Regions from separate parts of the Metabacillus sp. KH_069 genome, predicted to be linked through region 3. Evidence: riboswitches for the same ligand, from Rfam matches in the RefSeq annotation. Region 3 holds a riboswitch; each other region holds the start of a gene.

Region 1 (7,580 bases), 740 kb from region 3:
ACCATGATTAATAGAGTGTGAGCAGCCGCCATAAACATAGCGAGCATGAGGAGAAAGAGACTCGTGGCCACATAGTAATTTCTTCTTGTAGCCCCCCTTTTGATGCTGAAGGGATATGTTTCTTTTACAGTCATAAACCCGGCGATTGCGCTGAAAATATAGACCGCTGCCCCGCTTGAGACTGTCAGGTTTCCTCCGGTTGTAAGCTGAATGCCAAAGGATAAAGCCATGCAGCTGATCAGAATGGCCCAGAAGATCGTAAGAGAATTTCGAATATCCAATACTTCAAACAATAAGATGCCGCGGCATTGTCTTATCATGCAGAAACCCCCCCTTTCGGTTTTGCTGTTAAATAAACCATTAAATCCTGAACCGGCACATGTTCAACCTGCAATCCTGCCTTTTTAGCCTCCACGCGGTTTTCACCATACAGGACGGCCTGTTCCATACTTCCAAATGATTTGCGGTAAATGACGTTTTTGTTTTTTACAAATTCCGCAACTGCTGATGAAGATCCATTGACCAAAAACGATTCCTCTCTGAGTTCATCTGCATTTTTCTGCATCAGCAGCCTGCCTTCAGATACAATGAGCACTTCTTCCAGCAGCCGGCTGACTTCATCTATTAGATGAGTAGATAATATAAACGTACGCGGATATTCTTCGTACTCTTCCAATAGCAAATCGTAAAATCTGCTTCTGGCTGCAGCATCCAGACCAATATATGGCTCATCAAATATCGTAATTGGCGCCCGGCTTGCAAGACCAACCGTTATTCCCAGTGCAGATTCCATTCCCTTTGATAATGTTTTGACTTTCATATTTCCATGAAGATAAAAATCCTCGAGCAGTTTTTCAGCTGTTTCCCGGCTCCAATTCGGGTAAAAGCAGCGTGCGATTTTCAGGACATCTTTTATCTTTAATCCTTTTTTAAAATTTTCGCTTTCATTGATCAAACAGATCGACTCCGTTATCTCTTGATTTTCATAAGGTTTTTGATCATTTATTAACACCGAACCACCCGTCGGCAGGATCTGACCGGCAAGAATCTGCATCAATGTCGTTTTACCGGCTCCATTCCGGCCCAGCAGGCCGTAAATCTTATTTTCTTCAAGTTCCAGTGTAATGCCGTTAAGCGCGCTTTTCTTGCCATAAACCTTTGTTAATTCATTCATATTAACCCTCATTATGACCGCTCCCTTTTTCAAGCATTTCTTTTAGATCGTTCACACTGATATTCAATTTTGCCGCTTCCATCTTCAAGGGCAAAATAAAGGCTTCGTAAAATTGCTCTTTCCGCTTGAGGGTTAATATCCCCTTTGCCCCTTCAGCTACGAACATCCCAATCCCTCTCTTCTTAAAAAGAATGCCTTTCTCCACTAACTGATTGATCCCCTTCGCTGCTGTTGCCGGATTAATTTGATAATGTGCCGCGAACTCATTTGTCGATGGAACTCTCTCTCCTTCCTGAACCATGCCGTTGATGATGTCATCTTCTATCTGCTCCGCTATTTGCTGAAAAATCGGTCTGTCGGTATCTAAAAATGGATTCATATGACCCCTCTTTCGGTTCATTTGTTAATTGGTTAGTTACTTATGTAATTAACTATATATCACACTGTAAAACATTGTCAATATAAAATCTGAAAATGGACTAATTCCAAATAAAAAAGGCAATCCCCTAGAGGGACCGCCTAATTTTAACCTGCCTTTTCAAATGTAACCTTGACCACTTTTTTGGTTTTCTCATTATATTCAACGAAAACAAATAGTTGAAACGTTTTATTCTTTTCCTTCAGCGTAAGCTTGAACGTTTCAATTGAAGTTGCTCTTTTTCTTTTTTTTCCTACATGCAGATAGTCTGTGATTTGGGCACCTGGGTATTTTTCCATGGTCTTGCGCATCGCAACTCTTCCGAACTCTTCGTAGGAAAGCACTTTTGTTTCTGCATGAGCTTGAACTAAAAACGCGGTCATACTGCTTCCTGCCAAACAGAAAATCAGCAAGATGTTCAGCCATCTTTTCATTTTTACAATCCCTTCTTTCTTTTTCATAGGGTTTGTAAATGAATGGATTCTATGCAGACATCTCTTTGATCATAAACACCTGCTCTGCTTTTTCGATGAATCCCTCTTTTTCTAAGATTTCATGGACCAGCTGATTGGATTTAGATAGATTGACAGCTGTTCTTTGAATCTCTTCCGTGTTAGAGAATGCGAATGCTTCATGCAGCAGCGAGCGCAAAAGGGCTTCTTTCTCCTGATGTTCAGGGTGTGCCTCACATTGAAATAAAAGGATGCCAGATAGCGTTCCGTCGTCCTCATATTTCCGTTTTGACAGGGCGAATCCGATGGTTTCCCCTTTTTCGTCTACAGCAAGAATAGACTCACCATCTCTGATGTTTTGCCACTGCACCTGCCATGGCGCCAGCTTGTTATAGAAAGGGATATTCTGTACGTCCCGCGGCTTTTTTACCTGAACACGGAATCCGCCTTTTGATTTTTCGAGCTTAAGCGGAGCTGAATGTCCGAGGTGTGCAATCCTGTCTACTACCTTATAGCCCATTTTTTCATAAAGCTTAATCGCACGATCATTATGAGAAACGGCTTCAAGAGTAGCTGTGTCTACATTTTCTTTTTTGTAAAGGGATAATACCTCTTCCATCAGCTTGACCCCTACTCCTTTGCTTCGGTACTCAGGAGCAACACCGGTTCCGCCGTTCCATGCAATTTTTTTGCCATCAATGGTTCTGATTCCATTCAAAACAAGCCCAACCGGCTTCGAGCCGTGAAAAGCAACTACAGATAATGCCGGCGAAAGGTTTTCAAGCACCATTCGATTAAAAAAATTCTCAAGAGACAGCGTCATATCAAAATAATATCCCTCAAAGCCTTTATTCCATGCGGTTAATGCTTCTTCAAGCGTACATTGAGACAATCTTTTAATGGTGATCATAACGTACCCCTTTTCTCAGTAGACTGTAAGCTTTCTAACCTCTTAGTGTCTGGGATGATCCTTTTAAAAACTTAAGCTCTCCCTTTTTCCAAGTACAAGAAGATCATTTCTTCTAAAGCGCGAATTTGTTTTTCATAAGGGTAACTCCCGCCTATTACTGAATAGTGAAGGCAAATGCCATCTATAGTTCCCCACACCATAGAAGATACGAGCGAAGGATCAGTGTCTTTGTTGAATTCATTCTGCCTGATGCCTTCTTCGATGATCTCAATGAGCAGGGCCTGATAGACATTGTCATAACGGTCTGTCATGACTCGCTTCAGCTCTTCGTCCCTGCCTGAGTGAATCCAGAATTCAAGGTGAACCCCGATCATTCTCTGCCACTTTTGAGACAGCTCAATTTCCGCGTAGTTTTTGAAAAACTGGTGAAGTTTTTCTTTTGCAGTTCCGCTCTCTTGAAAGGTATTTTTCAGCTTGGTGATATTCTCCTCTGTCCGCATCTGCATCAGCTGAAGATAAATTTCTTCCTTGCTTTTAAAATAGTTGTAGATCGCCCCTTTGCTTAACCCGGATTCAGCAACAATATCGTCTATTGTTGCAAGCTGAAATCCTTTTTCGCCAAATGCCTTAAGGGCACTTTCCAGGATATGGCGCTTCTTTTTTTCCTTGTATTCATTTGAAACGATTGGAGCCACTTTTACACCGCCTTCCTTAAAAACCGACTATATAGTTTATTTTATTCCACTGATGACGGTAAATTCAAACAATTTCGAAAAAATATTTGTTAAATCTACCATTTGACTTTTACACAATAACCCCTTAATGTAGGAAAGGACTTTTTTAAAAGCTCACATATATCTTCTTATTAAGAGAGGCAGAGGGACTGGCCCTGTGACGCCTCGGCAGCGGACTCGGATTTCCGAGTGCTGTGCCAATTCCAGCAAGCCCTGTGCTTGAAAAATGAGAAGAGCTTATTTCCATTCCGGATATAAGATCTCTTCTTATTTTAGAAGAGATCTTTTTTTATGCACACTGAAAGATCCTTACGAAAAGAAAGGTGGTTCACATGGAAACGAAAGGAAATGGATGGGCGCTGCTGCCCTTACTCATATTTATCGGTCTGTTTGTAGGTTCCGGCATCATCACCGGAGACTTCTATAAAATGCCCATTCTAGTAGCAATCATCATTGCAGCGGGCGCTGCACTTATGATGAATCGAAAAGAAACATTCACTTCAAAAGTGGAGAGCTTTGCTAAAGGGGCAGGTCATCCTGATTTAATGATCATGGTGTTTATATTTATCTTGGCTGGGGCTTTCTCAGAAGTGGCCAAAGGAATGGGAGCAGTTGAATCAACTGTCAATCTTGCTCTTACCTTTTTGCCGCAAAGCTTTTTGATTGTTGGGTTATTTATCATTGGGGCTTTCATTTCACTTGCAATGGGTACTTCAATGGGAACAATTGCTGCGCTTGCTCCAATTGGCGTTGCCATCAGTGCAGAAGCTGATATTTCAGTAGCTCTTGCTATGGCTGCCGTAATTGGCGGTGCAATGTTCGGGGATAATCTGTCTTTTATATCGGATACAACGATTGCAGCCGTTCGGACACAGCAAACGGAAATGAGAGACAAGTTCAAGGTAAACTTCTTCATTGTTTTGCCGGCTGCCATTATAACTAGTGTCGTTTTAATTGTCATTTCTCTCGGCAATCAATCACCAGTTTCTCCCGGAGAATTCAGTTTCATTAAAATGGTGCCATATATAGCCGTTCTTGTAACAGCGCTTTTCGGAATGAATGTAATCGTTGTTTTAACTGGAGGTATCCTGCTTAGCGGAATCATCGGCCTTTCTGATGGCAGCTACACGTTAACGGCATTTCTTCAGAAAATAACAGATGGTATTATGGGGATGGCCGAATTAGTCATTCTTTCACTCTTAATCGGCGGAATGGTTGAATTAATTAAACGAAACGGCGGCATTCACTTTATTTTAGAAGCGATGACGCGAAGAATAGCTTCTAAAAAAGGAGCAGAATTTGCCATTGCCGGTCTTGTCAGCACGACAAACCTTGCAACTGCGAATAATACGATCTCTATTATTGCAGCAGGTTCTCTCGCAAAAGATATGGCGGTTAAGTATGAGATTGATAAACGTAAATCTGCGAGCCTTTTAGATATTTTCTCTTGCAGTATACAGGGGTTAATTCCTTACGGTGCTCAAATGCTGACTGCCGCTCAATTTGCTAAGATTTCACCAACTGATATCCTGCCATTCTCTTTTTACCCATTCTTAATAGCCATCATGGGTATTGTTGCTATAATTATAGGCTATCCGAGATTTAAAGAATCCCGGTAAATCTTATTGACAGAGTCCGTAAATCGGACTCTGTTTTTTATGAGAAAAAGCCGCTCATTCTACGAGCAGCCTTACCTCTTCATCAATCCATGCAAAAGAAACTGAATCGTATATTCTTTTTCCGCTTCATCATCCCAGTCCAGATCCGGCAGGATGATGAACCTTCCAATTAGGAACCCCATAATAGTGGTGATAATCATTCGAAGAACCGTTTCAGGAGGCATTTCAACCATCTCGCCTTTTGCCTGGAAGTGCGTGATCAGCTGCTTCAGCTTCTCAACTGCATGTTCTTGAACGACCTTGCGGAGCTCCCCCCTGAACTCTTCATGAAAAAAAACTTCCTGAAGCAGAATCTTGATCACTGGATGATTTTTCTTGATAAACTCATAGCGGTTTTCAAGAATGAATCTCAGCATTTGTTCAAGATCCTGATGATTCTGTTTTGTCACATCCTGAAGAAAATTCCTCACTAAAAACGGGGCAATGAATTTCGTTATGGTCGGCATGACAATCGAGAACAGCAGGTCTTTTTTCGTTTGATAATGACGGAAGATCGTGCCCTCTGCCACTCCCGCTTTTTTTGCAATTTCGCTGGTTGATGCTGCTGCAAACCCTTTATCTGCAAAAATTTCAATGGCAGCTTCCACTACCTTTTTTTGTTTTTCACTCATCTTGACATCTTCATCGGTCAGCTTAAGCAGTTCTTCAATGGAAAATTGATTGCTCATTTTTTAAAACTCCTCATTCATCTATATTCCCTATTATAAATGAAAAAGATAACACCGGCATTACAGCCTCCTCACCTTTTTCAACGCGAAGATATTAAGAATCAGGAAAGCGAGGGAAAATCCAAGCAGAATATAGACATCCTGTGCAATATCGCTCCATCCATATCCTTTAATCATAATCCCCTGCAGAGCATCCGCACCGTATTTAAGCGGCATGGCATAACTGATGGACTGCAGCCAATCCGCCATCGTTTCCAATTTAAAAAGACCTGAAAAGAAAATTTGCGGCACAATGACAAGCGGTATGAATTGAAACATCTGCAGCTCGTTATTTGCAAATGTAGACAGCAAGGTGCCTAGTGTTAAAGAGGTCATAGCAAGAAGAAACGTAATAAGAAGAACATAGAAATAAGGTCCTTCCATCATCATGTCCAGCACACTTATGGAAAATGCCGATATCAAAATGGCCTGAAATGTAGTAAAAATACCAAATCCAATCACATATCCAAGAACCAGTTCCCATCGTTTAAGCGGCGTCGCCATAATCCGGTCCAATGTTCCGCTTGTTCTTTCACGCAGAAAAGAAACACCTGCAATCAGGAAAACAAAGAAAAAGATAAATACGCCGATAAGAATTGGCCCGATGTTATCAAAGGATGTCATATCACTTGATCCGTGCAGGTAGTTCACATCAGGCTCTGCTTGCTGATCCGGTTTTACGCTTTTTTGCATAAGACCAAGCACCGCCCGGCTCACACTCGGATCAGAGCCTTCTAATGTAATCTCTGTTTCCCCTTTATCAAAAGAAACAAAAGCATCCAGACTGTCTGCTTTCACCCATTTTCCCGGTGCATTTTCATCGTATTCTATGACTTTACTATCATTATCCTTGAGAACTGTCACCAATTTCTCCGGGGCTCCGTACACGCCAATTTTAGGTGAGTACGCCTCACTGTCAAAAATAAAGTTCATTAATGTTAGGATAAACAGAGGGGCAATAAGCATCAGCGCCAGCGTTCGCTTATCCCGGACAAATTGCTGAATGATCCGAATCACAATCGCAAGCACTCTCATTCTTTTGCACCTCCATAAGCTAAAAATGCCTCTTCAATGGTGTTTGACTCAGAGTTTGATTTCAATTGTTCAGGCGTTCCTGAAGCGATAAGGATTCCTTCCCGAATGAAGCCAATCCTGTCACATTTTTCAGCTTCATCCATTACATGCGTTGTCACAACAATCGTCGTTCCTGTACGCCTGATGTTTTGAAGCTCCCCCCAAATCGACTGTCGCAGGATTGGATCAATCCCCACCGTCGGCTCATCAAGCACAAGGATCTGCGGTTCATGAAGCATGGCAATTGCAAGCGACAGACGGCGCTTCATTCCCCCTGAATAATCTCCTGTCCGTTTAGATGCATGTTCAGAAAGGTTAACAAGATCCATCACATACTGAATTCTCTCTTTTTTCTTCTTTCCTTTTAGACCGCTGAGAGCGGCAAAAAAAGCGATATTTTCTTTTCCGGTAAGCTCTCCGTAAAGAGCATCT
Region 2 (7,580 bases), 1.0 Mb from region 3:
CTTATTTCCGTAGCTTTTATGGAGCTTTGATGCTTCTAATATCGCCATACTCGCTTCCTCCTCTTCATTCATTACCTTTATTATAAAAAGGAGAAAGGTCCTTTTCCTTTTATTGTGCGAACAAAATAGAAAAGCATGTGACATTCTTGTCACACGCTAATGACGGCCGCAAAATCATTCCTTTTAGGAAAAGTTAACGCAAATGCTGTTTCTGCATTGACGATTGACTGTGCGTGAATATCGATCAGAAGGGGAGTGGCTGCTTTTTTAGCGAGATACAGCCCCATCCCTGTAGCAGCGTGATCTTGATGGTTGACGGTCGATGTGAAGCCTTTATCGAATATGCGCGGCAGGTCCTTTTGATCAATGCCCCGGCCGAAATCTTTCACCTCAAGCCTTGTTTGATCATCCTGACTCCAGCTTTTTATAGAAATGTCAGAGGCTTCGCTGTATTTCACTGCATTCGTTAAGATCTGTCTAATAATAAATGCCAGCCATTTCGCATCACTAAGGACTTCCTTTTGATCAAGCTGAATGTCAAATCCAATCCCTTTTTGAATACACCATGACTGCAGCGTCTTAATCTCATTAAAAACCACCGTTTCCAAGTCGACTGTTTCAATATACAAATCGTTTTCTATAAACGGAATCCGTTTTTGATGCAGCTGCTGATCAAGCAGAAGGTGAATCCGCAGCCATTCATACGTCAATTGCGTTTTCATTGCATCGTCTTCCATGCGTTCGATCATTAAATGCATGGCAGTTAGCGGGGTCTTCACTTCATGAATCCACGATAACAGTTCATCTTTTTCTTGTTCAAGCGAAATTCTGCTGTGCATAGCATCTTTTTTCAGCATCTCTGCCTGTTCGATGAGCGTTTTTTCGACCAACTGTTCAAATGGACTTTCCGGTACTGGAATGCTTGATAAATCAAGGTTGTTTTCCCGATCCTCCAGGCTTTTATAAAAAGCGGTTTCTTTATTGTACCGAACCGTTAAGAAAACAAAGAATGAGATCATGGAAAGGAAGACAATATACAAAACAGGCTCAAATGGAATGGCTGAATCGATGAAAGAGACAAAGAGAATCAGGACATGAATAAAAATGAAAAAGAAAATCCAGCTGCGGCGCTCTTTTAAGAAACAGCGGATCATAGCATTTCCTCTTCTGACGCAAGATAGCCCTGTCCTACTTTTGTCTCAATAAAACGGCCTAATTCAATCTCCTCGAGCCGCTTTCGCAGGCGGTTGACATTTACTGTTAACGTATTGTCGCTTATGAAGCGTTTATCATCCCACAGGCTGTTCATGAGTTTGTCTCTGCTGACAATTTTGTTTTTTTGTTCAATTAACAGTTTGAGGATGAACATTTCATTCTTTGTCAGTTCAACGGAGCCTGCTTCATTCGTAACCGTATTTCGTTCATAATCAACCGCAGCATTGCACCATGTTTTCAGACTTACTTGTTCAGTATTGTAGTTATAAACACGACGGAGAATGGCCTGAATTTTCGCGATCAGCACATCAAAGTGGAAAGGCTTTTGGACAAAATCATCGGCCCCAAGCTGCATGGACATGACCATATCAGTCGGATGATCCCGCGAGGACAGAAAGATGATCGGCACATTTGAATGGGCACGGATCATTCGGCACCAATGAAAACCGTCAAACTTCGGCAGCTGAATATCAATGATGACCAAATCAGGTTTAACTTCTGAAAATTCCTGCATCACTTTATTAAAATCAGTGATTCCATAAACATCATATGACCATTGATTTAATCTTTCTTTCATTTCATTAAACAGGGTTAAATCATCTTCAATTAAAAGGAGTTTGAACAAAAATGTCACCACACTATAAGGTTTCTTTTACAATTATTGTATAGTAAAACAGATTTGTGTGCTATAGATCACATTGCACGGAATATTCATACTAATCTTGACATTGTTTCAATAGATTGCTATTGTAATAAAAAAATAATTTCTTATCCAGAGAGGTGGAGGGACTGGCCCTTTGAAACCTCAGCAGCAGGTCTATGATGACACTGTGCTAATTCCAGCGGGTGAATGAACCTGATAGATAAGCATACCTTTATTTGTCAGCAGCGCACTCTTTTTAAAGAGTGCGTTTTTCATTTTTTTGGATTTGAAAAAAAGGAGAGTAGAAATGGAAGGTCAGCAGCAATTTCAGAGGAAAATGCAATCTCGTCATTTAGTCATGTTATCGCTTGGAGGTGTCATTGGAACAGGTTTATTTTTAAGTACAGGTTATACGATTCAGCAGGCTGGACCGTTTGGCACCATCCTGTCGTATTTAGTTGGGGCGCTGGTCGTTTATCTCGTTATGCTTTGTTTAGGGGAATTATCAGTACATATGCCGGAGACTGGTGCATTTCACAGCTATGCCGCTAAATATATTGGTCCAGGAACAGGGTACACAGTAGCCTGGCTGTATTGGCTTACTTGGACGGTTGCGTTAGGTTCAGAATTCACGGCAGCTGGGCTGCTGATGCAAAGGTGGTTTCCGTCCATTAACGTCTGGATTTGGAGCGCGGTATTTGCCTTGATGATCTTTTTATTAAATGCTGTGACGGTTAAGTTTTTTGCGGAGTCTGAGTTTTGGTTTGCATCGATTAAAGTCGTTGCCATAGTGATTTTTATTCTTTTAGGAGGAGCCGCAATTGTTGGCTTTATTCCGCTGACGGACTCGAGTTCTGCTCCATTCTTTACGAATCTTACAAGTGAAGGGTTATTTCCGAATGGTGCATTTGCCGTGATCATGACGATGCTTGCTGTGAACTTTGCTTATTCGGGAACAGAATTAATAGGGGTCGCAGCCGGAGAAACGGCAGAGCCTGAAAAAACAATACCCATCGCGATTCGAACAACATTATGGAGATTGATCCTCTTTTTTGTAGGAACGATTGTTGTATTATCGGCGCTGCTGCCTGCATCGGATTCAGGGGTTTTAAAGAGCCCCTTTGTTGCTGTTCTTGAACGAATTGGTCTTCCATTTGCAGCAGATATCATGAATTTCGTTATCTTAACGGCAATTTTGTCTGCAGCAAACTCAGGTCTATATGCTGCTTCCAGAATGCTCTGGTCTCTTTCAAATAAGAAAACCATATCACCTATTTTTGCTAGAGTGACAAAACAAGGTGTACCTATATATGCTGTGATATTCAGCATGCTGGGCGGTACTTTGGCTTTATTCTCAAGCATCATTGCGCCAGATACAGTGTATATCATCCTTGTCTCCATTTCAGGTTTAGCTGTGGTTGTCGTCTGGATGAGTATTAGTGCGTCACAGTTTTTCTTTCGCAGACAATATATCAAAGAAGGTCATTCAGTAAAGGATCTGGTTTACCGGACGCCTTTCTATCCCCTGGTGCCGATCGCATCTTTTGTGCTGTGTCTCGCATCATTAGTTGGAATCGCATTTGACCCTGCACAGCGAATTGCACTTTATTGCGGCATTCCATTTATTTTGATTTGTTATGGAAGCTATTATTTAACTCAGTATGTAAAGGAAAGAGGAGAAGGATATGCAGCAGAAAATCAATCCAATTGACGCTATTTTACATGACCATTCCATTATGATTCTTGATGGAGCACTTGCTACAGAGCTTGAGCAGCATGGCTGTGATTTGGACGATCCCCTTTGGTCAGCCCGAATATTGCTTGAAAACCCGGAATTGATTTATCAGGTTCATTCAGACTATTTCCGTGCGGGAGCGGATTGTGCAATAACGGCAAGCTACCAGGCAACAATTGATGGGTTCTTGAAGCGGGGAATCGAAGAAATAGAAGCCTTGCAATTAATGAAGAAAACGGTGCTGCTTGCCAAAAAAGCAAGAGATGATTTTTGGAAGGAAGAAATGGGAGCTGTTAGACCAAAACCATTGGTTGCGGCATCAATTGGTCCTTATGGCGCCTATCTTGCAGATGGTTCGGAGTATACAGGCAACTATGGTGTTACGGATGCAACATTAGAAGAATTTCATCGTCCAAGAATATCAGCTTTGATTGAAGCAGGTGCTGATTTACTGGCATTTGAAACAATTCCTTCCCTTCAGGAAGCAAACGTATTAAGTTCTTTATTGAAGGAATTTCCCAATACATATGCATGGCTGTCCTTTTCCTTGAAAAATGAGAAAGCGATTAGTGATGGCACCCTCCTCGAGGTGTGTGCAAATACCTTCGGGTGCAACGGACAAATTGCTGCAATTGGCATCAACTGTGCACCACTGGAATTGGTGAATGAAGCCATAAAAGTGATCAGCAGCCAGACAAAAAAACCGGTTATTGTATACCCTAATTCTGGAGAAGCGTATAATCCGGAAACTAAAACATGGCATGGGCAAAAATCTTGCCTTGAACTGGATCAACAGTCAGAAGAATGGTACAAATCAGGGGCCCGCTTAATTGGGGGATGCTGCCGGACAGCACCTCGCCATATTGAGAAGATTTCAAAAAAATGGCGGGCTGGTCAATCTGAAGTTTAATAAATAGAACAGAGAAGAGGCTGGGACAAATGGTTTTCAGCCAAAGAAAAATCCGAACTATTATGTGAAATTCCAACTTGAATTTCGTTTTAGTTCGGATTTTTTTCTTTGGCTCTTTTCATAAATATTGTTGCTGAAGTACTAAATGTTAGAAACCTTAAGTGGATTGCAGCGGAAGGAACTTGACTCCTGCGGGATATAGAGCAAAATGGGAGACCCCACAGGCAACGCCGAGGAGGCTCCCATGCTCCCCGCGGAAAGCAAGTTCCTGGAGCGGAAAGGAACGGACATTATTTATCTTGAAAAACAACAATTTATGGCGAAAATAGCTCTTTCTTTTAATGGTTTTCGCACTATTCAATGTTCGGCTTTCATTCAGGAGATGATCGTTACGTCCCAGTCTCTTTTTCTCACTGCTCTCATGCTGATGCAGAAGCATTAACTTTTGCCCACGCAGTCCTTTCACTCTTCCCGTGCAGGAAGTAATAAAGAAGAGAACTGGCTAGAACTACAAAGCCCAAAATCACATACAGCGTGCTGTAGCCTGTCACCGGAATGACAAAACCAAGCAGATATGGTCCAAATCCTAAACCAGCGTCAAGAAAGATAAAGAATGTCGAAGTGGCGAGCCCCATCCGGTGAGGCGGCGTTAATTTTACGGCAATCGCCTGTGTCGTTGATTGCATGTTTCCAAATCCAAGACCGATCAGTACACCGGACAGCAAGAAAATGAAGCTGGTGCTTGCTGTGCTGAGAAGGAACATACCTGCTCCAAACAAGAGGAAGGCAGGGTACATAATGAAGTTTGCTCCTTTTTTGTCCATTAAACGGCCGGTGAAGGGGCGTGATACCAAAACAGCTGCCGCATAGACGATGAAAAAGAAGCTTGCTGTGCTGACAAGATGAATGTCCATTGCGTAGAAATTAATAAAAGATAGGACACTTGAATAACAAAACGCCACCGCAAGGGTGATAAATGCAATCGGCAAAGCTCTTGGCTCTACAAAATTTGAAAGTTTGAATCCTCGTACTTCTGCCTTTTTTGCTGAACCATCAAGCGGGGGCACATACAGGAAAAAGGCAATGATTAAACTGCCGGCGCCTAATGCAACGCAGAAAGTAAAGATCGTATGAAAGCTTGCGTTCTGGCTCAAGTACAGTCCGATGAATGGTCCAATGGCTGTTGCAAGAGTTGCACTCATGCTGTAGTACCCGATGCCTTCTCCTTTTCGCGAAGCGGGAATAATCTGTGCTACGATGGTGCCTGTTGCTGTACTGGCCATACCCAGTGTAATTCCATGAACCAGACGGTTTACAAGAAGGAAGCCAAGGCCTAATTCAAAGAAATAAAAGGCTGTTGTCAGGGTAAACAGGATAAGCCCGGTATACAGGATTTTTTTCCGGCTGAAGGTTACGATTAGCCTTCCAATTAATAGCCTGCCAATCAATGCGCCAATAATGAAAATCCCGGTTACAAGTCCCGCCGCACTTGTAGAGGCACTGTATTCATCTACTGCAAAGACCGCAATGGTCACCATTAATAAGTAAAAGATTAACGTTAAGAAAAAATTGATGGACGACACGACAATAAAGTCTTTCGTCCATAGTTTGGATGCTGTCTGATTCACGTTTGTATCACCTTACTCTCTAATATTGTTCCGGATATCTCCCATAATCCGGATGACTTCAAGCTGTTCTTCCTCTGAAATCCCTTTTAAAATCTCCTGCTCATATTCATCGATTGTTACGCGGACATCTCCGTAAACCTTTCTCCCAATGTCTGTAAGCTGCATTCTCTTTTCACGCTTATCCTTGCCGGGAACATGCTCTACATAGCCCAGTTCCTCCAGGCGGCTGATCGTTCTTGTAACGGTAGGTTTTTCAACACTTTGATAATCAGCAAGCTCAACAAGCGTAGCTGTCCCGTAATTGGATAAGTAATGCAAAACTGACCACTGTGCTCTGTACAAATCGTGTTTGGCGAGCTCAATATTCAGTCTGTTTTCAAAAGGGCGGTATAACAGCAGAAGCTGCTGAAAAAACTTTTGGTATGTTTTTATAGGAAACACCTCATCAAATAATAGTTACCCTGGATAATTGTTACTCTAGGTAACTAATATAACAAAATCATTCAGTGTTTGTCTACCTGATGAATTCCTGAAGCTGGTTATTGACACAAAACGGGAATATATGTTATTAAATTAGTGGTTAGCACTCTCATGAAAAGAGTGCTAAAAAGAAGTCTGAAAGGAGAATGACAATGGAAAAAATGCAGTTCAAAGCAGAATCTAAAAGACTATTGGAAATGATGATCAATTCAATTTATTCTCAAAAAGAAATCTTTTTAAGAGAGCTGATTTCAAATGCGAGTGATGCGATTGATAAAATTTATTACAAAGCTTTAACAGACGACAGCCTATCATTTGACCAAAATCATTACTACATAAAAGTCAGTGCAGACAAAGAAAATAGAACATTAACAATCTCAGATACGGGGATTGGGATGACAAAGGAAGAGCTTGAAAACAATCTCGGGATTATTGCGAAAAGCGGCTCATTGGCTTTTAAAAGCGAAAATGAGCTGAAGGATGGCCGTGACATTATCGGTCAGTTTGGGGTAGGTTTTTACTCAGCCTTTATGGTAGCTGATGCCATCACGGTCACAACGAAGACAATCGGCAGCGAAGAAGCTTACAGATGGTATTCTAGGGGAGCAGACGGCTATACGATCGAACTTTGTGAGAAGGAAGAGGTTGGAACAGAGATTGTTCTCAGCATCAAAGAAAACACAGAAGATGATTCGTTTGATGAATATTTAGAAGAATACCGCTTAAAAGCCATCATTAAAAAATACTCTGATTTCATCCGCTATCCAATTAAAATGGATGTAACGGAGCGAAAAAAAGAAGACAGCGAAACAGAATTTGAAGAAATTCACGAAGAACAGACAATCAACAGCATGGTTCCTATTTGGAGAAAGAATAAAAATGAGCTTACCGAGGAAGATTACGAGAATTTCTATGCAGAAAAGCATTACGGGTTTGATAAGCCGTTAAAACATATCCATATCAGTGTGG
Region 3 (7,580 bases):
TTAAAGATCAGGTGATCAAAGGGAATGCAATCTGGGAAAACGAAATTTTGCAGTTTGAGGCTGCAGTCAAAATGATTGACGCAAGTCCGGCGAATTGAGCCGGTCTTTTTTTTATGGCTTCAGGATGTTTCGTCTTTCGCCATATTTTAAAATCAATTGATCTGAAAAGCTATTGAGTTCGTTTTCTTTTGGGAAAGATATTTACTACTTAGAACACCATATTAATTGTGTTTTAATAAATCGAGTTGTATAATGTTTGTATAAGTATTGTATAGTATTTAGGAGGAGTAAAACATGGCTAAAAAAATCATAGTCATCGGTGCAGGACCTGGCGGCTTGGCAGCTGCCATGAACTTGGCCAGTCAGGGGTACCAAGTAGACGTTTATGAAAAACAGCCATATGTGGGAGGACGCAACGCCTCTATTGAAATGGACGGATTCACATTTGATATGGGGCCAACCTTTCTGAGCATGATTCATATTGCCGAAGAGATTTTTGCGTCAGCAGGCAGAAACCTTCATGATTATATGGACATGATTGAACTAGAAGAAATGTACGAATTGATCTTTGACGATCGATCTTTAAAAATGACGGGAAATTCAGATGAAATGGTCAAGAGATTAGAAGAGTTTTCACCAGGAGACGGGAAGGGCTACTTCAAATTCATGAATGATACACGGAAAAAAATGGCTGCCCTGACACCGATTCTTCAAAGCAAGATGGACCGTTTTCACCACTATATGAGCTGGAAGGTCATTAAGGCGCTTCCACAGCTTACGGTTACGAAATCTTTATACGATGTACTCTCCAATTATTTTCAGGATGAAAGAGTCAAATACGCGTTTACCTTTCAGTCGAAGTACCTTGGCATGTCGCCGTGGGACTGCCCGGGAGCCTTTTCAATTCTATCCTTCATGGAGCATGAATACGGAATATTCCATCCAAGAGGCGGAGTCAATCAGCTGTCAAAAGCGATGGGAAAGGTGCTTGAAGAATACGGCGGGAGGCTTCATCTCGGCAAAGGAGTCAAAAAACTATGGGTCGAGAAAAAGGATGTAAAAGGAATAATTTTAGAGGACGGAACGAAAGTCCATGCAGACGAAGTCGTCATTAATGGTGATTTTGCCCACGTAATGTCAAATTTAGTGGACCCAGGCATTTTGAGGAAATTCTCCAAAGAGAAACTGGAAAAGAAAAAATATTCCTGCTCGACTTTCATGATCTATCTTGGACTTGATAAGAAATATGATCTTCCTCACCATTCCATTATTTTTTCAGAAGACTATAAGAATAATGTGGAAGAAATTACAAAAACGCTGAAGATGTCAGGGGATCCTTCCATCTACATTCAAAATGCCAGCGTGACAGATGACACACTCGCACCTGAAGGCAAGTCTGCCCTTTACATACTTGCCCCGGTTCCTAATAATTTCAGCGGAATTGACTGGGAAAAACATCAGAATTCGTTCAGAGATTTGGTGTTTGAAACGATTGAGAAAAAGACGCAATTTAAAAACTTGAGAGCTCATATTGAAACGGAAAAAATCATAACTCCGAAAAATTGGGAGGAAGACATTCTCGTATACAAAGGTGCAACGTTTAATTTAGGACATCAGCTGACGCAAATGATGGTTCTCAGACCGCACAACAAGTTTGAAGAGCTGAATCATTGCTGGCTGGTGGGGGGAGGGACGCATCCCGGCAGCGGGCTTCCCACCATATTGGAATCAGCACGGATCACAACCAATGCCCTCATGAAGGAAACAAGTCATCCTGTACCTTTAAAATCTGAAAAGAAATTGGGGAATGCACTATGAAAATAGCGATTGCGGGCGGCGGGATCGGCGGTCTGATATCAGCGCTGATGCTCAGGAAACACGGATATGATGTCACAATCTTTGAAAAAAGGAACAAGCTTGGCGGCAGGTTGGCTTTTGTAGAGGAACAAGGATACAGGATTGATGAAGGACCGACGATTGTCCTTTTGCCTGAAATGCTGACAGAGATTCTGCAAGAGGCAGGGGTATCAAGTGATCAGTACGAATTAATCAATATTAACCCATTGTATAAACTGCAGTTTAAAGATGGTGTGTCTTATACAAAATATAATTCTATAGAACGCCAGCTCCAGGAAATAAGCGAAAATTTTCCCGGAAATGAAGACGGGTTCCGAACGTTTATGAAAGATATGGAGATTCGGTTTCAGCTTGGAAAGTCAAAATTTCTTGAGAAGTCATTTCACGACAAGCGCACGTTCTGGACGCGGCATAACCTGCAGACACTTATGCAGCTGAAGGCTTATAAATCTGTGAATAACTCACTCAAAGCTTATTTTCAGGATGAAAAGATCAGGCAGGCATACTCTCTGCAGACGCTGTATATAGGCGGCAATCCTCTTGATTCTCCCGCTCTGTACTCACTCATCTCATTCAGCGAGCATCAGCATGGAATCTATTATTTAAAAGGCGGTTATGCAAGTCTTGTCACCGTTTTAGAAAAAGAACTTTTAAAACATGGTGTAGAAGTTGTAAAGAACGCGAATGTTGAAAGAGTTTTATCAGACGGCGAAAAAGCAGAGGGACTGATTGTTAACGGCAATGTGATAAAAGCAGATTCCTTTGTTTTAAATGGAGATTTTCCAGGAGCATCCAAGCTGATTTCACAAGAATCGATGCCGCCCCGAACCTATACGCCGTCATCAAGCTGCGTCATGCTTTATTTCGGCTTAAACAAAGTATACAAGGATGCACTTGTTCATCAATTTTTTATGGGTTCAGATTTTAATCAGCATATGAAAGAAATTTTTGTTACTAAAGAAGTTCCTACAGATCCGTCCTTTTATGCTTTTCATCCTTCTGTAATCGATTCTTCGCTTGCGCCTGAGGAGCATGGGGTGCTCTATGCATTAATTCCTGTGCCTTCCGGAAGCAGAATCAATTGGAAGGAGCAAAATGGCTTTATCGAGAAAATGATCGATCAGCTTGAGGAGCGGGGATTCCCTGGACTCAGAGAATCCATTCAGTGGATGAAGGTCCGTACACCTGAAGATAAAGAGATGGAAGGTCTTTTTCAGGGAGGCAGCTTCGGCATTGCGCCTTCCTTATTCCAATCAGGCGTCTTCAGACCTCAGGTAAAGCCTTCGAAGCTGTCAAATGTATATGCAGCGGGAGCATCCATTCATCCGGGAGGCGGGATACCGATTGTGATGCAGGGTGCGAAATTGATGGTATCAGCCATCTTGTCAGATCATAAGAACAAAGAGAGTGAAGGAGTGAGTTTGAGTGGTTGATTTAAACCTTGCCTATAAACAATGTGAAGAAGTCATTCAGCATCATTCTAAAACTTTCTATAAAGCTTTTTCTCTCCTTCCTTCTAAAAAGAGGAAAGCTGTCTGGGCAGTATACGCTTTTTGCAGAATCGTAGATGATATCGTTGACGAAGGGGAGAATCCGAAAGAAGAGCTCAGACAATTTCAGACGGAGTTTGAGGACTTTCTAAAAGGCAGTTTTTCTCATGAAAACTTTATGTGGGTTGCCCTTCACGACACCTTCCGGCAGTATGAAATGGATGTTCCGGCCTTTTGGGATATGATAAAAGGACAGGGTATGGATCTTGTGAAAATCCGCTATGAGACTATGGAGGAAGTGCTGAATTATTCCTATCATGTTGCAAGTACAGTCGGTCTGATGCTTCTGCCCATTCTGGCACCTAAAAAGAAGACGGTTCTTAGAGAGGGAGCCATTGCACTTGGACTTGGGATGCAGCTGACAAATATTTTGCGTGATATCGGTGAGGATCTCGAACGTGACCGGATTTATGTCCCTAAAGACATTATGCGAAAACATCAGCTGACAGAGCGGGATCTTCAGCAGCAGAACGTTACTCCAGAATTCATCAGAGTATGGGAGCATCTTGCCGCTGAAGCGGAGAAACAGTATGACACGGCGATGCTGACGATGAATGAGTATCCTCTTCATGCCCGAGCACCTGTAAAAGCTGCCGGACACTTTTACAGAGCTATACTCAATAAAATCCGTTTGAATGACTACGATGTGTTCGGTGAGCGGAACTTTGTTTCGAATGAAGAAAAACATGCTATACTGTCGCAGATCTGATTCTGAATTGGCTCTGCGGCAGCCAGAATTTATGAGGCTGGTGAGGTTTACGCGGGCAGCAGTATAAACTTGGTCGGGTATAAAAGGTAAAGTGCAGTAAAAGCTGTTTAGCAGCACAAACTTGGTCAGGTATAAAGTGTAAAGTGCAGTAAAAGCAGTTTAGCAGCATAAACTTGGTCAGGTATAAAGGATAAAGTGTAGTAAAAGCAGTTTAGCAGCATTAACTTGGTCAAGTAGCAAAGGTAAAGTGCAGTAAAAGCAGCTGACCTGACCTGATAGCTGAACCACCGTCTTCATCGGGACGGTGCTTTTTGTCGGTTTTTAATCTCACTATTTTGATTATTCTAAAATAGTGATTGACAGATTGGAATATACAGGATAAAATTACGTTATTCAAATTTAATAGCTTGCTTATCAAGAGAGACTGAGGGAACAGGCCCTGCGAAGTCCGGCAACCTCCTTAAATGGAACGGTGCTAAATCCTGCAGAATGATTGTTCATTCTGGAAGATAAGTCGTCATACATACGATTCCTCTTTCTGAATGAAAGGGGAATTTTTTTGTGTGGAAAAATAGGAGGAGAAAGAATGAAAAAATTAGTTTTAGCTCTTATTGTACTTGTTATGGGAGTCTTATCTGCTTGCGGTGCAGAAGGAGCAGATGGAGAAAAGAAGAGTATTAAGATTGGAGCTTCAGCAGGTCCTTACACAGATATGGTTGAGCTGGCTATAAAACCGGGACTTGAGGAAAAAGGCTACGAAGTTGAGGTTGTTCAATTCAATGATTACATTCAGCCAAATCAGGCGCTCGGCAATGATGAGCTTGATGCTAATCTGTTTCAGCATAAAATCTATATGGAAACCTTCGCAAAACAAAGCAAATTGGATTTATCCGAAGTGATTACTGTGCCTACTGCACCTATGGGAATTTATTCTGACAAAATCAAATCCCTCAGTGAAGTGAAGGAGGGCGCGACTGTGGCGATTCCAAATGATCCAACCAACGCAGCGCGCGCTCTCCAGATTTTGAAAGATGGAGGATTAGTCGAGCTGAATGAAGATGTGAGTCCGATCCAAGTATCTGAAAAAGATGTGATCAAAAATCCTAAAAAACTAACATTCGTTCCTGTAGAAGCTGCCCAATTGCCAAGAGCAGTGGAGGATACAGATTTGTCTGCAGTACCGGGGAATTTTGCTTTAGCTGCGAAAATGAATCTTGCAGACGCAGTTAAGCTTGAGGATATGAATGATGTGCACCGCAATCGTGTCGTGATGAATACGAAAGATGCAGATTCAGAGATTGCTGAAGATATTAAGGAAGTTGTTCAATCTGAAGGGTTTGAAAAAGCGATTGATAAAGATTTTGCAGGTTTTGGAAAGCCTGAATGGATGGAACAGAAGCAATAGAGAGAAAGGAGCTACCCGCAGTACTACCACTTTTGACGATACAAAGCTAAAAAGTGGCATCATTCCCAGAAGTGCCGCCATTTTTAACGATTCAAAGCTTAAAAAGTGGCGTCATTCCCAGTAGTGCTGCCATTTTTATCGATACAAAGCTTAACAAGTGGCATCATTCCCAGTAGTGCTGCCGTTTTTATCGATACAAAGCTTAAAAAGTGGCGTCATTCCCAGTAGTGCTGCCATTTTTAACGATTCAAAGCTTAAAAAGTGGCGTCATTCCCAGTAGTGCCGCCATTTTTAACGATTCAAAGCTTAAAAAGTGGCCTCATTCCCAGTAGCGCTGCCATTTTTAACGATTCAAGGCTTAAAAAGTGGCGTCATTCCCAGTAGTGCTGCCATTTTTATCGATACAAAGCTTAAAAAATGGCATCATTCCGAGTAGTGCTGCCATTTTTAACGATTCAAAGCTTAAAAAGTGGCGTCATTCTCTTTAATACTGAAACTTTTGATGGGGCAATGTCCCAAAAGAAGGGGCTGTCCAATAAGTCAGTAAAAAATGACTTTTTGGACAGCCCCTCTTTCATGAAGCCGTTCAATATCTTTTTGCTAAAGCCTCTCCTACATGGATGCCGCTTAACGTAACCATTGGCGAACCTCCGCCTGGATGCGTGCTTCCGCCGACGAAGGAGAGATTTTTAATATCCTTTGCAAAGTTGCTTGGACGGAGAAAAGCATCTATTTTTCTGTTGGCGGATATGCCATATAATGCCCCGCGGTAGGCCCCAAACGTTTTTGATATCTCAAGCGGAGTGATGATGCGCTCACAGGCAAGATGGCCGCGAATTTGCACGCCTTTTTTTTCTAATAAATCGTAAATCCGTTCTTTATACTCTTCTTCGTTAATAACGAGCGTGCCTTCTTTAGTCAGCGCAGGAGCATTGACAAGGATAAACAGGTTGTCTCCATGCGGGGAAACAGTCCGGTCACTATAGGAAGAATTACTAATATAGATGGTAGGAGTTTCGCTGTATTGATGATCTGAAAACAATTCACGGAACTCTGTTTCATAGTCTTCTGAAAAAAAGACATTATGGTGGAGCAATTGCGGATTGCGAATCGTTAATCCTGCCAGTATGACGAATGCTGAGATGGACGGCTGGTAACGGTCGCGTTTAGCTGTGGTGAATTTTGGCCGATCCTGTTCGCGGACGAGGTTTGGATAAGCTTCAAGCAAGTCGGCATTCATAACAAATTCATCTGCCTCAAATTGCTGTCCGTCTGAAAGCAGTACAGACCTCGCGCGCTTTTTTTCAACAGTTATTTTGACAGCTTCACTGCCAAAATGAAACTGAACCCCCAGCTTTTCTGCTATTTCCAGGTAAGCTTCAGCAATTTTCACATTGCCTCCTTTAACATAATAAACGCCCTGTACAAGCTCCAAATAGGCAATCATAGCGAATGTGGCAGGTGAAATATAGGGTGAGGAGCCAATGTAAGTCGCATAACGGTCAAATGCTTTTATAATGTCAGGATTCTTAAAATAGCGGCTGAAAAAATGGTGCATGGATTCAAGCGGTCTTACCTTGAGAAGAGCAGTTCCAAGAGAAGGAGACAAATAGTCTGTAAAGGATTCGAACAGCTTAGGAAAAAAATAGGTTTCTGACAATTTGTAGAGTCTTGTAATCTCTTCTAAAAACGAATCATAGCGTTCTGAAGCAAATGGATCTGCCGTTTCAAGCTGGTTTTTCATGGCTCCCGCCCGGCTTGTAAAATCAAATACGGCACCGTTTTCGAACAGATTCCTTGTATGAACATCAAGTTTTTTCATTTCAATATAGTCCTGCATCTTTTCGCCGGCAATTGAAAAAACACGCTCAAACACTTGCGGCATTGTAATCGTATTTGGGCCGAAATCAAAATGATAGTCGCCCAGATCTACCGGCATCAATTTTCCGCCGGCGTGACTGTTTTTCTCAAATACATCCACCGTGAACCCTCGGCTTGCAAGTGTGATTGCAGCAGATAATCCGCCTAATCCGGCTCCTATAACAACCGCTTTTTTCAT
Region 4 (7,580 bases), 1.5 Mb from region 3:
TGTAATTCCTAATGAAGACTGTCTGCTAAACTGCGGATTCTATCTCTTTACCTCCATTAGTCATTTGTATATGCAAATGAAAACTTAAAAAAATTTTTATTTTTCTTTCTCTAATTTATTGCTTGCTTCATGAAGCATTTTGCTTAAATTTAAGCTGAAATCGCGTCCGAGTACATCAGAATAGTCTTCAAAGAGATCCTTTAAAGAATCACGGAACTGGGTGTACACTTTTTCTCCTTCTTCTGTCAGCGAGATAAATGATTGCTTGCCGTTCACTTTTCGGTTCACAAGCTGCTGCTTCTCAAGCTTATCAATAAATCTAGTACTGGTTGACGGTGCAATTGACAGCTTTTTGCATAGTTCTTTTTGTGTAATTTCCGGATGGAACTTCACAGTCATGATCAAATACAAATAAGAAGGAGCAAGATCTCCAACGTTAAAAACTTGTTCAGCAAGTTTCGTCATATTGCGGGCAAAGCGGTTTGCAGTAAAATAGAGGCAATGAATTAATACTTGTTCTTCTTCATTCACTTTCATCAGTCCTTTTTTCATTTGCATATACAAATTAACATGAAAAAAAGCTGAAGTCAACTGTATTTGACTTCAGCTTACTCAATTGAAAACGTTCGCATAGCTTCAGCAGCTTGTTCTTCAGTTACGTAAGGTGTATGGAAGTAAACTCTTACCCATGTTTTTTCTTCTGTCTGAACGAAATAGTGATAGGTTTGAATAGCAGTCATTGTTTTAACATGCTCGAGTATTCTTACAGCAGGATACTTTAAGTCATTTATTTCTTTTTTTTCAAAGATTCCAGGTCCGCTTTCAAGGCTTTGCTTTTCTTCAGGTGTAGTTGGAGCTGTGCCTCCTACAGTCCTTTCACCTTGTTTAAAAATCAGTGTATTTACGCTTCCCTCTGCTTCGATTCCATCAGGAAGCTGTATGCTGTATTTCGCTCCCCCATTTCGTGCATCCTCCCCTTTTTCACCACTTACAAAAAAGAGAGAAAAGATGCCAACTCCGATTAAAAGAAACAATGTGACTGACAGCTGGAATACCCTGTGCATCACGGCAAGGGAAACTCCTGGCCGATTCTTGGAAAGGGCCTTGCTGATTCTCTCGCGCTGTTCGGGAGATAACGTTTTTTTCGGAAACTGAAGATTTTCAGGATTCAAGTTCAGCCCCTCCTTTCTTAATAGCATCCTGTCCATTCTGATTTAGTTTCTTCATTGCCCTGTAATACGTGCGGCTGACTTTTTCCCTTGTCCAGCCGAGAACTTCTGACGTTTCTTCCACAGAAAGCTCAGAGATCACTCTCAGCATGACTACATCTCGGTATTCTGTTTTCAGTGCATCGATTGCTTTGCAGGCTTCCCTTATGTTTTCATGTTCTATCAGAATGTCATCAGGACTTTTCGGCAGCTCGGGTTTTGGCAGCCAAGAAAGAAACCGTTTCTTGCGGCGCTGATCGATGACAAGTTTTCTGGCAATGCCAATCAGCCATGTTTTCGGATGAGAATCCCCGCGAAAATTGCTTTTTAAAGCCCTGAAGAACACTTCTTGGACATCATCTTCCACATCATGAGTTCCTTTGTAGTAAACAAGGAAGTGATACAGATCATCTCCGAACAGCTTAAACATCCGCTCGATTTCCCTGTGATGTTCGTTCATTTATCCACCCCGTTTGGACTCTTTACCTAATTAGACGTCTATTTATTTTCATTCTCTCACTTAAATTAAAAAAATTCAGTCTTTTCAGACTGAATTTTTCAACGAAATTCACTAAACTTGTCCAACCCAATCAGACTGGGCTGCTTTTTGGAAGAGAGACCTTATTTCTTTGTACTCTTTTTCAGTAAGATTTCCCTTGCTCGCGAGTTTGGCATTCTGGGTCCATCTGTCTGGCTTCGCTGTCCCGACGATGGCCGTATGGACACCGGGAACGGTCAAAGTAAAACGAAGAGCTTTTTCAACAGCTTCTGTCAGATTCCCCTCCAGAAAGCTATATTCCAGCTTATGAAACCTTTCCCAATATTCCTGATAGTAGCCATTCTCAGGCTTCTCTTGATAGTTCCAGGCGACATTGGCAATCGGCCGTTTTGCAATAATGCCCATTTCCCTTTTCAAAGCCTCTGGAATGGTGAGATCAATTGCTTCCTGATCAGCTATGCTTACAGACGTTTCAAATGTATCAAACGCCCCGGTTTTTATGGCGTAAAGGGCATCTGTATGATCTCCGCTGTAGCCAATGTACCGGGTTTTTCCTTTTTCCTTTGCCCGCCTTAAAACGTCAATAACATCCCCTTTGCGCAGGACTTCCTCAGAACAGCTATGGAGATGAATGGTATCCACATAGTCCGTTTTCAGCCTTTTCAAGCTGCGGTCAATCGATTGTTCAAGCATGGCAGGATCCCAGTCATCACCGTTTAAACCCGATGTATGTCCGCATTTTGTAAATAAATAATAATCGTCTCTTCTATGAGACATGGTGCTGCCGATTAATTCTTCGCTGATGTTATAGCATTCTGCCGTGTCTATGACATTCAAACCTGCATCAAGAGCGGTGCCAAGCAGACGGTCGACTGTTTCAGGCGTTGCTTCTGAAAAGCCTATTTCTGCTGCTCCAAAACCTAGAACACTTACATTCATATCTGTTTTACCGAAAGCGCGCCGTTCCATATCATCATTCCTTTCTGCATGTCTGCGCTTTAATTTTATAATAATTCTGATAATTATACGAAAGATTCACCTTGAATCTAGAAATCTCTTACGCCCGCTTTTCGATGAAAGCATCTATAATAAAGGAAAGAATATAAGATACGGAGGAGAAATGGATGTCCAAAAAGACCGTGCTTATCACCGGGGCTTCAAGCGGGTTTGGCATGCTTGCTGCACAGAGACTTGCAAAGGCCGGATATGATGTGATTGCAACAATGAGGAACATGGGAAAGAAGGATTTGCTGATGAAATCGATTGAGGATGATGGCTTGAGCGACCGTGTGACTCTGCTTAAGCTTGATGTCACGTCCGCTGACTCCATTCAGGCGCTTACCCAATTTTTGAATGAAAGAGGCAAAATAGACATTCTTATTAATAACGCTGGATATGCATATGGAGGCTTCGGCGAGGAAATAACTGTGGATGAGTACCGAGAGCAATTTGAGACGAATTTTTTTGGCGTGATTGCCGTTACACAAGCTGTTCTTCCTTTTATGCGGTCACAGCGAAGCGGCAAGATCATTAATATGAGCAGCATCAGCGGATTGATTGGTTTTCCTGGATTGTCTCCGTATGTTTCGTCAAAACATGCACTTGAAGGCTTCAGTGAAAGTCTTCGCCTAGAAGTAAAGCCGTTCGGAATTGATGTCATTTTGGTTGAGCCCGGGTCTTTTTCTACAAATATTTGGACAACAGGCAAGAAAGTGTCGCCTGTTTCAATGGATGCAAGTTCTCCTTATTATCAATATATGATTGGAATAGAAAATGAACTTGAACTGGGAAGAGAAAAGCTTGGAAATCCAGCCGAAGTTGTTGAACTCATAGTAAAACTTTGTGAAAAAAAGACGGTTGTTAAATTGAGATACATAGTTGGGAAAGGGGTTCGTCTGTCTCTTTTCTTAAAAAGAGTTCTGCCGTGGAGCGTTTGGGAAGCGATTATTATTGGGAAACTGCTGCCCAATAAGAAATAGGGGCTGGGACAAATGGTTTTCAGCCAAAGAAAAATCCAAACTATTATGTGAAATTCCAATTTGAATTTCGTTTTAGTTCGGATTTTTTTCTTTGGCTCTTTTCATAAATATTGTTGCTACAGTACTAAATGTTAGAAACCTTAAGTGGATTGCAGCGGAAGGAACTTGACTCCTGCGGGAAATAGAGCAAAATGGGAGACCCCACAGGCAACGCCGAGGAGGCTCCCATGCTCCCCGCGGAAAGCAAGTTCCTGGAGCGGAAAGGAACGGACATTATTTATCATGAAAAACAACAATTTATGGGAAAATAGCCCTTTCTTTTAAAGGTTTTCGCACTATTCAATGTTCGGCTTTCATTCAGGAGAGGATCGTTACGTCCCAGTCTCTTTACTGTTCCACTCCTTTATTGCATATAATTCTTAATTTCATTCTCCAATTTTGCTTAGAGGCACAAATGTAGGAATCGTGCTTCCGTCATATTCTTTTTCAATAAATTTTGCAGTATCTTCTTCTTGATATAGTTCAACAATTCTCTTCAATTCTTTGCGATCTTTATCTTCTGTACGTGCTGCAATAATGTTGATATATGGAGTAGCCGTTTCATCTTCATGGAAAATGGAGTCCTTCACTGGGCTAAAGCCTGCATCCACAGCAATACCGTTATTAATGATTGATCCCGCTACGTCAGGAAGCACACGCGGTGTCTGGCCTGCAACAACAGGGACAATTTCTAGGTTTTTTGGATTTGAGACGATTTTGTCCAATGAACCATTTCCATCAAAGTCCTCAGGCAATTCAATTAAGCCTGCATCCTGAAGCAGAAGGAACGCTCTGCCCATATTTGTTGCTTCGTTTGGCACGGCAATTTTTCCGCCTTCTGGAATGTCTTTAACTGATTTATATTTTTCAGAGTAAAGCCCAAGCGGCGCGATGACAGTTGTACCAATCGGTGAAAGATCAAGATCGTGTTCTTTTTTGAATGCGTTAAAATAAGAGATAGTCTGGAATGCATTTGCATCAAGCTCACCTTCTGATAGTGCCAGATTTGGCTGTACGTAATCTGAGAATGTGACGATCTCAATATTGATGCCCTCTTTTTCAGCTTTCTTTGCAACAAAATCCCAAATGCGGTTATCTGATCCGCTAACGCCAATTTTGACATTTACTTCTTCTTTTCCGTTTGCTGTTTTGTTTCCGCAGCCCGCAGCAAGAGCTCCCAATACTAGAATTAGTGCTAAGATTATAAATTTTTTCATCCTGTTTCTCTCCCTATCGTCTTCTGATTTTTTTAGATAATAAGTTACCTGATGACTGAAGTCCCTGAACGAGCACAACAAGGATTGTAACAGTAATGATCATGACCGCCGTATCAAAGCGCTGATAGCCGTATGTAATGGCGAGATCCCCGAGTCCTCCTCCGCCGACAGCACCTGCCATCGCTGATGCTCCGACAAGACCGACTGTAGCGATTGTAAGGCTTAAAACAAGCGAGCTTAATGCTTCCGGAACGATAAATTTAAAGATGATTTGCGCTGGTGTTGCTCCCATAGCTTCTGCTGCCTCGATGACCCCTGGATCCACTTCTAATAATGAGTTTTCAATCAATCTCGCAATATATGGACCTGCATAAAAGACAAGCGGTACTACAGCTGCTGCTGTCCCAATTGAAGTTCCTACAATTAATCTGGTAAGAGGAACAATTGCGACCATTAAAATGATAAAGGGTACAGAACGGAAGATATTGACGACGCCGTTCAAGATATTAAAAATAATGGCATTCTCCCATAGGTGACCTTTTCTTGTGATGACCAGCAGCACACCAAGCGGCAGTCCGATCAAGGTTGAGAAAAGCAATGAAAAACCTGTCATCGCAAGTGTTTCTATCAGTGCATCAATAATTTGCTGTGAATCAACTAGCATGTGCTTCCACCTCTTTCACTGTGACATTTTCCTGATTCATCACTAATAAAGCCCGTTTAATTTCACTTTCCGTTCCCTGAAGTTCAACAATCAAATGACCGAACGGGATGCCCTGAAGCTCTGTGATGTTTCCAAATAAAACATTGATATCAAGATCAAACCGTTTTGCAATCTGAGATAGCAGCGGCTGTCCTGAAGATTTGCCGACAAAGTTAATTTTGAAAATCTGTCCCGGAGCATTCTCCTCCTGCACTAATTTCAGCACAGATTCCGGGATGGAATCGTTCAGAACCGAGCTGACAAAATTCGAAGCTGTTTTTGTTTGCGGATTTGAGAAAACATCGAAGACTGAACCTGATTCGATAATTTTTCCGCCCTCGATCACGGCCACCCTGTCGCAAACCTCCCTGATGACGGACATCTCATGGGTGATCATTAAAATCGTTATGTTGTATTCCTGATTAATCTTCTTCAAAAGCTTCAGAATGGAGCCTGTTGTTTGAGGATCAAGTGCGGACGTTGCTTCATCGCACAATAGAATAGAAGGCTGTGTTGCAAGTGCTCTGGCTATTCCGACACGCTGCTTTTGACCGCCTGATAATTGGTCAGGATATTGGTTCGCTTTATCCTCTAAACCTACAAATGACAATAATTCTGTTACTCTTTCTTTGATTACTTTTTGAGAGGTTTTTGCAAGAAGAAGCGGCATCGCAACATTGGCGAATACCGTTTTGGAATTCAGCAGATTGAAATGCTGAAAGACCATGCCGATTTTGCGCTTAACCTGCCTTACTTCCTTTTGGGAAAGAGCTGTTAAATCAAGATTATCGACAATGATTTTCCCAGAGCTTGGACGCTCAAGCAAATTCACTGTGCGGATCAGTGTGCTTTTACCGGCTCCGCTGAATCCGATCACTCCGCAAATTTCCCCTTGTTTAACATGAAGGTCAATGCCGTCAAGTGCTCTCACTTCATTACCTCCGCTGTTATAAACCTTTGTGACGCCTTCAAATTGAATCATATGTATGCCTCCCGCAATTTTTAAAATAAAAAAACCCTCTTCTATCCGACAAGAAGAGGGCATGACTTCATAAAGAATCACTAGGTCTCTTCTTATCTCCCAGGCTTCTCGCCTGCTGGAATTGGCACAGTACTTTTTAGAAAAGTCCGCTGCCGAAGCATCATCAGGCCAGTCCCTCCGCTTCTCTGGATAAGAAATCTATTAATTTTTTGAAAACAAAAAACCTCTTCCTGAAAGCCAAGAAGAGGGTAAGATCATAGGTAAAAGACCGTTCACTCTTCTTATCTCTCAAGCGAAATCACGCTTGTTGGAGTTGGCACAGTTCTCATGGGAGTCTGCTGCCGAGGTTTCAAAGGGCCAAATCCCTCCACCTCTCGTGATAAGAAGTTTCATATTTTCGATGTGAGTCCTACTTTACGCTGGTATTTTCAGAAAGTCAACACTTTTTCAGAAAAATTATCACTGCTTAGAAAGCCTGCGGTATCGATATTGCTGCCACTGAAAACGAATAAAGCAGCCCACACAAAAGCCCAAAATGGCAACAAATGCAGCAAGCGCGACCATAACGGTAAAGATATATGCCAGAGTCATCCAGTTCATCATATATCCAAGAAAACCAAGGCTAAGACAGATCACTGCAATAAGCTGATTAAACTGCTGCTGGTCAAAATCCTCTGGTATATATTCTGAAGGCTTTTTTCTCAAAAAGAGCTTTGCCGTCTTCATAATAGGATTAAATTTAAAAAGAAGTCCCATTAATCCTGCTATTAGAGGTATAAGAAGAAACCAGCCAAATCCTGTAATCCAAGCGGCTGCAACAGATAAAACAATAAACCATTGATTCGTTAATACAAGAGGTTTAGGAATGGCGTTCATTTAAATCCCACCTGTCTGATTGGAATATAAGTATTTTACTCCAGTTTTTGTCTTTTGTGAAGACAAATGCTTCAGGA

The links. Region 3 has a riboswitch for S-adenosylmethionine ahead of AC3ISE_RS04815 (MetQ/NlpA family ABC transporter substrate-binding protein). Riboswitches for the same ligand answer to the same signal wherever they lie in the genome.
Region 1: another riboswitch for S-adenosylmethionine. It lies ahead of AC3ISE_RS01210 (Na+/H+ antiporter NhaC family protein); the one in region 3 lies ahead of AC3ISE_RS04815 (MetQ/NlpA family ABC transporter substrate-binding protein).
Region 2: another riboswitch for S-adenosylmethionine. It lies ahead of mmuP (S-methylmethionine permease); the one in region 3 lies ahead of AC3ISE_RS04815 (MetQ/NlpA family ABC transporter substrate-binding protein).
Region 4: another riboswitch for S-adenosylmethionine. It lies ahead of AC3ISE_RS19475 (methionine ABC transporter ATP-binding protein); the one in region 3 lies ahead of AC3ISE_RS04815 (MetQ/NlpA family ABC transporter substrate-binding protein).

Annotation. Positions count from the first base shown of each region.
Region 1 covers NZ_CM174460.1:212,621-220,200, reverse strand. Annotated here, with positions in the region: gene AC3ISE_RS01240 (hypothetical protein) at 1-320, opposite strand, end outside; gene AC3ISE_RS01235 (ABC transporter ATP-binding protein) at 317-1,186, opposite strand; gene AC3ISE_RS01230 (GntR family transcriptional regulator) at 1,176-1,553, opposite strand; gene AC3ISE_RS01225 (DUF3889 domain-containing protein) at 1,700-2,026, opposite strand; gene AC3ISE_RS01220 (GNAT family N-acetyltransferase) at 2,076-2,954, opposite strand; gene AC3ISE_RS01215 (TetR/AcrR family transcriptional regulator) at 3,026-3,649, opposite strand; SAM riboswitch class I at 3,814-3,921, shown strand; gene AC3ISE_RS01210 (Na+/H+ antiporter NhaC family protein) at 4,021-5,307, shown strand; gene AC3ISE_RS01205 (TetR/AcrR family transcriptional regulator) at 5,379-6,035, opposite strand; gene AC3ISE_RS01200 (ABC transporter permease) at 6,096-7,109, opposite strand; gene AC3ISE_RS01195 (ABC transporter ATP-binding protein) at 7,106-7,580, opposite strand, start outside.
Region 2 covers NZ_CM174460.1:4,369,408-4,376,987, reverse strand. Annotated here, with positions in the region: gene AC3ISE_RS21930 (ABC transporter ATP-binding protein) at 1-48, opposite strand, end outside; gene AC3ISE_RS21925 (sensor histidine kinase) at 150-1,154, opposite strand; gene AC3ISE_RS21920 (response regulator transcription factor) at 1,151-1,840, opposite strand; SAM riboswitch class I at 1,981-2,085, shown strand; gene mmuP (S-methylmethionine permease) at 2,166-3,569, shown strand; gene mmuM (homocysteine S-methyltransferase) at 3,544-4,503, shown strand; gene AC3ISE_RS21905 (MFS transporter) at 4,923-6,131, opposite strand; gene AC3ISE_RS21900 (MarR family winged helix-turn-helix transcriptional regulator) at 6,144-6,572, opposite strand; gene htpG (molecular chaperone HtpG) at 6,764-7,580, shown strand, end outside.
Region 3 covers NZ_CM174460.1:948,968-956,547, forward strand. Annotated here, with positions in the region: gene AC3ISE_RS04795 (hypothetical protein) at 1-98, shown strand, start outside; gene AC3ISE_RS04800 (phytoene desaturase family protein) at 295-1,818, shown strand; gene AC3ISE_RS04805 (phytoene desaturase family protein) at 1,815-3,290, shown strand; gene AC3ISE_RS04810 (phytoene/squalene synthase family protein) at 3,283-4,116, shown strand; SAM riboswitch class I at 4,525-4,632, shown strand; gene AC3ISE_RS04815 (MetQ/NlpA family ABC transporter substrate-binding protein) at 4,703-5,521, shown strand; gene AC3ISE_RS04820 (phytoene desaturase family protein) at 6,108-7,580, opposite strand.
Region 4 covers NZ_CM174460.1:3,852,296-3,859,875, forward strand. Annotated here, with positions in the region: gene AC3ISE_RS19440 (MarR family winged helix-turn-helix transcriptional regulator) at 97-558, opposite strand; gene AC3ISE_RS19445 (hypothetical protein) at 609-1,172, opposite strand; gene AC3ISE_RS19450 (RNA polymerase sigma factor) at 1,162-1,668, opposite strand; gene AC3ISE_RS19455 (aldo/keto reductase) at 1,780-2,676, opposite strand; gene AC3ISE_RS19460 (oxidoreductase) at 2,832-3,686, shown strand; gene AC3ISE_RS19465 (MetQ/NlpA family ABC transporter substrate-binding protein) at 4,112-4,942, opposite strand; gene AC3ISE_RS19470 (methionine ABC transporter permease) at 4,956-5,606, opposite strand; gene AC3ISE_RS19475 (methionine ABC transporter ATP-binding protein) at 5,596-6,627, opposite strand; SAM riboswitch class I at 6,717-6,823, opposite strand; SAM riboswitch class I at 6,906-7,013, opposite strand; gene AC3ISE_RS19480 (DUF4395 domain-containing protein) at 7,087-7,503, opposite strand.